Regions from separate parts of the Dietzia sp. NPDC055877 genome, predicted to be linked through region 2. Evidence: predicted binding sites of a transcription regulator. Region 2 holds the regulator's gene; the other holds the start of a gene.
What was found. Region 2 encodes LexA, which represses DNA repair genes until DNA is damaged. Its sites were predicted from a motif close to CGAACANNTGTTCG; they were not measured.
Positions count from the first base shown of each region.

Region 1: ACWGLC_RS09240 (DUF222 domain-containing protein) is a predicted target of LexA. The motif match lies at 1,379-1,392, and genes of this name have one in related genera.

Region 1 is NZ_JBSHCV010000006.1:104,627-108,350, forward strand. Features, by position in the region: gene ACWGLC_RS09240 (DUF222 domain-containing protein) at 1-1,283, opposite strand, end outside; gene ACWGLC_RS09245 (IclR family transcriptional regulator) at 1,474-2,253, shown strand; gene ACWGLC_RS09250 (2-keto-4-pentenoate hydratase) at 2,250-3,035, opposite strand; gene kstD (3-oxosteroid 1-dehydrogenase) at 3,096-3,724, shown strand, end outside.
Region 2 is NZ_JBSHCV010000003.1:308,246-311,969, forward strand. Features, by position in the region: gene hrpA (ATP-dependent RNA helicase HrpA) at 1-358, shown strand, start outside; gene nrdR (transcriptional regulator NrdR) at 368-823, opposite strand; gene ACWGLC_RS05805 (hypothetical protein) at 935-1,177, opposite strand; gene lexA (transcriptional repressor LexA) at 1,657-2,325, shown strand; gene hflX (GTPase HflX) at 2,380-3,724, opposite strand, start outside.

The DNA of each region.
Region 1 (3,724 bases), on a different contig from region 2:
GCCCGGGCCAGTGGCCCTTTGGGTCGGGTGCGGTGTTGGTGTCCGGTGTCGGTGGTGATGATCAGCTCGCCCAGCGGCCCGGGCCGGTAGGAGTTGGTGCCGAAGGTCTTCTCGCGGTGGTGTTTGCGGCACAGGCACATCAGGTTCCACTCCAGGGTCGGCCCGCCCAACTCCGGGGTGGCCCGGTCGAACGCGATCACATGATCGATGTCGCAGTCCCGGGCATCGACCGCGCAGCCCGGGTGGCGGCAGGTGCCATCACGCAGCCGGATCCGCTCGGCCAACGCCGGGGAGAGGACGTACCGCAGTGCCCGCTCCGGGGCGTCCAGGGCGCCGGGGGCGGGGTCGATGATCTCGAACCGCACCCGCGCGTCATCGCCCTCGAGCAGTTCCTGGCACAGCCAGTCGAAGCTGGTGTACGCGCCGGTGACGAACTCCACCTGATCCGGCCGTCCCCGCGCGGCCGCGGCGATCACACTGATCCGGATCGGCTGACCGCTCGCGGCGGCGGCGTTACCGACCGTCGGGCGCGGCAGGTCCGCCCCGACCTGCACCGGGCCGAGCTCGATGCCATCAACGACCTCGGCCGGCCCGGCCGGCGAGTACACCGCCAACGCCGACAGTGCGTCAGCGCGGAGCTGGTCCATGGGCCGCGGCACCCCGTCGGCGGCGGCCGCGGCGGCATCGGTCTCGATCCTGCGGCGCAGCATCTCCGCGTCCCCGATCGGCAGCTTGGCCCACATCGAGGCCATCCCGTCGCGGCCCCGGCGAAACCGCACCGTGCGCGACTCTGTGGCCGCATCGACCGCGTCCTGCGCCGCCCCGGGATCCAGACGCTCCACGGCCCGGTCGATCATCGCCTCCACCGCCGACCGCGACGGCCGGTCACCACCGTCCAGATCGTGCCCGACGCGGGCCATGACCGCATCCTCCACATCAGAGACGATTCCGTCCGGCACCTGCGCCAACCGGCAGGCGATATCGATGGCCAACTGCTCCGGCAACAGCCCCCGCCCGACCATGGACAGCATCCGCGGCAGCCGGGTGTGGATCTGCACCCCGGCCATCACCAACCGGCCCGCGTGCCAACACGTCAGCTGACACGCCGCCGCCATATGGTCACGGGCCCGCGCCTGCGGATCCAACCGCGCATACCCCGGCCGCCCCGAATCGTCGGCCTCAGCAGCCCGAGCCAGCTGCCGCACCAACAACGCAGCCGCTTCCAACCGCGTGGCCCCGGCCCGATTCTGCGCCAGCGTCGCCGACCGCGCCGCCTCGCTCACAGCGGCAAGATCCTCGCAGCAGGAGGACTCGGGAACCGCAGACAACGAACCCGCCGACGTCGTCGTCATCATCGCCACCCCCGCCGCACATCAGTAGAACGTATGTACGACCGTACCCGCCGTCCCACTATCGCGCAAGTGTTCGAATCAGACCGGGCACTGTGTCGGAGCATCGCGCTACACTCGCTACATGACACAGCCCCCCGCGTCCCCCGTCGATCGCGCCTTCGACGTGCTGCGCGCGACGGCCGCGGGCAGCGGCGGCCTGACGTTGAGCGAACTCGCGCGCGCCACAGGGCTGGCCAAGTCCACGACACTGCGGCTCCTCGCCGCGCTCGAGCGCAACGGCGCGGTCACGCGGATCGGCCAGCACTACCGGCTGGGTCCGCTGATCCACGAGCTGGACCCGATCCCGGTGTCGCCGGAGTACGAGCGGATCCGCCGGGTCCTCACGCCCTTTCTCGCGCACCTCTTCGAGGCCACGCGCGCGACCGTCCACCTGGCGACACTGCACCGCGACGAGGTGGTCTACCTCAACAAGCTGCACGGGCCGCGGCCGATCCCGTCGCCGTCACGGATCGGGGGCGGGCTGCCCGCGTATTGCACGGGGGTCGGCAAGGCGATGCTGGCGTTCGACGACGAGGCCGCCGCGCGGGTGGCCCGGGGGCCGATGGTGGCGTGGACCGACACCACCGTCACCTCGGCGGACGCGCTGGCGGTCGAGCTCGCCGAGATCCGGCGCAGGAGGCGATCGTTGGACCATGCCGAACTCACGCCCGGCCTGTACTGCGTGGCCGCCCCGGTTTTTGACGACGACGCCGCCGTCGACTCCGGACCGGCCCCCGGGGGAACTCGGGCGGTTGCGGCGTTGTCGGCCAGCGCGGCGGACGAGAGCGCGCTGGCCCGACTGGAGCCGCTGGTCACCCGGGTGGCCGTGGCGGCGGGGCGTGCGCTCAACGCAGACCGCTAGCGGAACTCCATCGAGACCGAGCCCAGCCCGGCAAAGTCGGCGCGGAAGGCGTCGCCCGGGGTTGCGTCCATGGCGCGGATGGCGGTGCCCGGCAGGATCACGTCGCCCTTGCGCAGGCGCACGCCGAACTTGGCGACGGTCGAGGCCAGCCAACCGACCGAGTTGAGCGGGTTGCCCAGCACCGCATCGGAGCGGCCGGAGGCGAGGAACTCGCCGTTCTTGTAGAGCGTGGCCTCGATGGCCGCCACATCGATGTCGGCCAGGCGCACGCGGCCGGAGCCCACCACGTAGCCGCACGAGGAGGCGTTGTCGGCGATCGTGTCGCCGAGGGTGATCTTCCAGTCCTTGATCCGCGAGTCGATCAACTCGATGGACGGCACGACCCACTCGATCGCGGCGGCGGCCTCCTCCTGGGAGCAGCCCTCCGGCGGGATGTCGGCGCCGAGGATGAAGCCCACCTCGACCTCGACGCGGGGGAAGCAGAACCTCGCCGCCTCGATCGGCGTGCCCTCGGGGTACTCCATGGTGTCGAGGAGATGGCCGTAGTCGGGCTCGTCGACGCCCATCATCTCCTGCATGGCCTTGGAGGCCAGGCCCACCTTGTGGCCCGTGACCACGGCGCCCGCGTCCAGCTTGCGCCGGATGTTGACGAGCTGGATCTCGAACGCGTCGTCCGGGGTCAGGTCCGGGTGGTCGTCGGTGAGCGGGGCGATCGGGGTCACGCCGGCCTCGGCGTCCCAGAGTCGCTGCGCGAGAGTGGCACGGGTCTCCTCGTTGAGCATGAGGGGGATGCTACCTGGGGCGTCTGGCGCGATTGCCATCAGTTCTATAACGTGTTCTACATGGCAGACCAGGAATTCGACGTCGTCGTCGTCGGCAGCGGTGGAGCAGGCATGACGGCCGCCCTCGCGGCAGCAAAGAAGGGCCTCAGCGTGGTCCTCGTTGAGAAGGCCCCACACTACGGAGGCTCCACCGCCCGCTCCGGCGGCGGCGTGTGGATCCCGGGCAACTCCGTGCTCCAGCGCGACGGTGTGCTGGACACCCCGGAGGCCGCCAGGACCTACCTGCGGTCCATCATCGGTGACGTCGTGGCCCCCGAGCGCATCGACACCTACATCGACCGCGGCCCCGAGGTGCTCGACTTCATCCTCGCCAACAGTCCGCTGCAGCTCGAGTGGGTCAAGGACTACTCCGACTACTACCCAGAGGCCCCCGGAGGCCGCCTAGGCGGCCGCTCGGTCGAGCCCCGCCCCTTCGACCTGAACCAGCTCGGCCCCGAAGCCGACAAGCTGGAGCCGGGCTACGCCAAGGCCCCGGCCAACATGGTCGTGATGCAGTCCGACTACCGCTGGCTCAACCTCCTCCAGCGCCCGCACACCAAGGGTATCCGGCGCTCGATCCGGGTCGCCGCGCGCATGTTCCTCGCCAAGGCCCGCAAGCAGAACTCCGTCGGTATGGGCCGCGCGCTCAT
Region 2 (3,724 bases):
CTCTCTGGAGTACCTGACCGGAAAAGGGTTCCTGGCCCGGCATCCCGCGTCCGTGCTGCCGCATCTGGAGCGCCATGTCCGAGCCGTGTCGATGCGCCTGGATCTGGCGGAGAAGGCGCCGGGGCGCCACGCCGAACTGTCGGCACGGGTTGCCCGCTCGGAATCCACGGTCGAGGAGGCATGTGCTGTGCTTCGCGCGCGGCCGGGCGGCGCCAGAGCGATCCGTGACCTGCGGTGGATGCTGGCGGAATACCGGGTCGGGCTGTTCGCGCAGTCGCTCGGTACGGCCCAGTCGGTATCGCCGGAGCGGATCGGCAAGGCTGTCCGTACCGCACTGTCCCAGAAGTCCTCGCGTTGAGCCGGCCGGCTACCGAGTGTCGCGGCGCTCTTTGAGAGCGATGATCTCTCGTTCGAAATCGTCCGCCGAACTGAACTGCTTGTATACGGAGGCAAACCTCAGATACGCGACTTCGTCCAAGTCCTGCAGCGGCCCCAGGATGGCGAGTCCGATCTCGTGCGCAGGGACCTCGGAGGCGCCTCGTGCGCGGACCGCGTCCTCGACCTGCTGCGCGAGCCTGCGGAGTGCGGCTTCCTCCACAGACCTCCCCTGGCATGCACGGCGCACGCCTCTGACCACTTTGTCGCGGCTGAAGGACTCGGTCACTCCATTGCGTTTGAGGACCGTCAGCAGAGGCGTCTCGAGAGTGGTGAACCTGTGCCCGCATTCCGAACACTCGCGACGGCGTCTGATCGCCTGCCCCTCGTCGACGGACCGGGAATCGATCACCCGGGAGTCCTCGTTGTGGCACGTCGGGCAGTACATTCCCGTTCCGCCCTTCATTGACCGGATCTCACGCCCTCAGGTGAACTGCTCACCGGGACGGAGACGGACCATGTGCCGTCTCTACTCCAGTCTAAGAGGCCGACCACCCGATCACGCGTAGGCGGGCCCGCCGAGGAAGGCCAGCGCCAGGAGCATCGCGATCCCGAAAAGGACTCCACAGACGACCAGCGCCCACGTCGGCACGTCATCCACCACTCCCACGGGCGCCGTCGCCGGCGCCTGCACGTCGCACGCGCGCACAGACCCCGCCGATCGGACCACGATCCGACGACCGGGCACGACCGGGGCAGCAGAAGTCGAACGACCGCTCGCCGGTGATCGGTCGAATGCCACACCCCGGCGCTGCACTGACCGGCGTGCCGATACCGGCCGCGCGCGATCCGTGCTCACAGCCCCACCGGCACGTCGGCCCTTCGAACGGACCACCGGCCGGGTGCGTGAGGCGCCGGACGGCAGAGCCGACGCCGGCCGCCCGCCCCGGCCCCCCGAGTCCCGGACCGGGACGACGCCGTGTTCCCCTGCGCAGACCTCGGTCCAGCTCCGCGTGAGGTGCGCGTGCGACTGAAGCTCCTGAACGGACATGGCCACTCCCTACTCGACAGACTGTGCGACACGGAATCGCACGCTTGTGTGTGTTGCCCGAAACACCTGTTCGAACTCGAACACTGCCTAGAGTTGTATCACGCGACTCCGACACAGTCACCACCCGAGCGCGAATTTCTTCGAACAGGTGTGTGGCGCTTCGTTCCCGGCCCGTCTAGGGTGTAGACAAAGAGAGACGTCGAACATCCATTCGCCGAAGGGACATCGCGATGCCGAAACCGGACTTCGAGGCGCTCACGCCTCGTCAGAAGAGCGTGCTGCTACATATCCACGACACGGTGAAAGACCGTGGATATCCGCCCAGCATCCGGGAGATCGGCGATGCGGTGGGACTGCAGTCCACCTCCTCCGTCGCGCATCAGCTCCGGACCCTCGAGAAGAAGGGCTTCCTGACCCGGGATCCCCACAAGCCGCGGGCGGTCGACGTGCATGGCGTCCCGGGCCAGAAGTCGCGGGGTCGGCGCGCACCCACCCCGCCTCAGGGGCGCCCGTCCGGGGCAACGGAAGCGGTCTATGTTCCCGTGCTGGGGCGCATCGCCGCCGGGGGGCCGATTCTGGCTGAACAGGCGGTCGACGAAGTGTTCCCGCTACCTGCGGACCTGGTGGGGTCGGGGGAGTTGTTCATGCTCAAGGTGGTCGGCGAGTCGATGATCGACGCCGCGATCTGTGACGGCGACTATGTGGTGGTCCGTCAGCAGAACGTGGCCGACAACGGCGAGATCGTGGCCGCGATGATCGACGGGGAGGCCACGGTCAAGACCTTCCGTAAGGACGAGACGGGCGTCTGGCTACTTCCCCATAATCCCGCGTTCAGCCCCATTCCCGGCGAGCATGCGACGGTGCTCGGCAAGGTTGTCACGGTCTTCCGCAAGATGTGACGTTCACGAGAAGTCCCCAGTCCGGCCCGCGCCGCCTGCTCCCGGAACCCGGGCTCAGGCGGCGCCGCCGTGTGTGCCGTCGGCCAGGAACTCGGACACCTCGCCGGCCACCGACTGGGGCAGCCGCACCGTGATCCTCGTGCCCTCCTGCGTGTGCGCCTCAGCGAGAACCGCGCCCTCCGCGTGCACCCGGGAGATCACCTCACCCCGCCGGTAGGGCACGAGTAGCGTGACCTCAGTGTCACCGGAGGCAATGATGTCCATGATCGCCTCGAGGAGCTCGTCCATCCCCTCCCCCGTCGCGGCGGACACGAACACGCCGTCCGGAACCGCGTGATGCAGCTCGGTCAGCACCAACGGGTCTGCCGCATCGATCTTGTTGATCACGACCAACTCACGGGGCCGCTCGGCGCCCTGCTCCTCGACGACGTCGTTGATCACCCTGCGCACCGCTTCGATCTGGTGCAGCGGCATCGGATCCGAGCCATCGACCACGTGCAGGAGCAGTTCCGAATCGACGACCTCTTCCAGAGTCGATCGGAATGCCTCAACGAGTTGCGTGGGAAGGTGTCGGACGAAGCCCACGGTGTCGGTGAACACGACCGTTCGCCCGTCCGGGAGATCTGCACGCCGGGTCGTGGGGTCCAGGGTGGCGAACAGCGCGTTCTGAACGAGCACCCCGGCTCCGGTGATCCGGTTCAGGAGACTCGATTTACCGGCGTTGGTGTACCCGGCGATCGCGATCGACGGCACCGGGGTGGCACGACGGCGGTGACGCTTGGTGTCGCGAGCCTGCTTCATACCCTTGATCTCGCGTCGCAGCTTCGCCATCCGCTCACGGATCCGGCGGCGGTCGGTTTCGATCTTGGTCTCGCCGGGACCGCGCAGGCCCACCCCACCGTTGCTGCCGGCGCGGCCGCCTGCCTGCCGGGAGAGCGACTCGCCCCAACCCCGCAGCCTGGGAAGCATGTACTCCATCTGGGCCAGCGAGACCTGCGCCTTGCCTTCGCGGCTCGTGGCGTGCTGGGCGAAGATATCCAGGATCAGTGCGGTCCGGTCGATGACCTTGACGTTCACGGCTTTCTCCAGCGAGATCAGCTGGCCCGGGGTCAGCTCACCGTCACAGATCACCGTATCCGCGCCGGTGGCGGCGATCACATCCTTGAGCACGCTCACCTTGCCGGACCCGATGTACGTCGACGCATCGGGCTTGTCCCGGCGCTGGATCAGCGCGTCGCACACCTCGGACCCGGCGGTCTCCGCGAGTTGGGCGAGCTCGGCCATCGCCGCGTCGGCCTGGGCGGACGAGCCCTCGGTCCACACCCCGACGAGCACGACCCGCTCCAGTCGGAGTTGCCGGTACTCGGCATCGTTGACGTCCTGGAGCTCTGTGGACAGA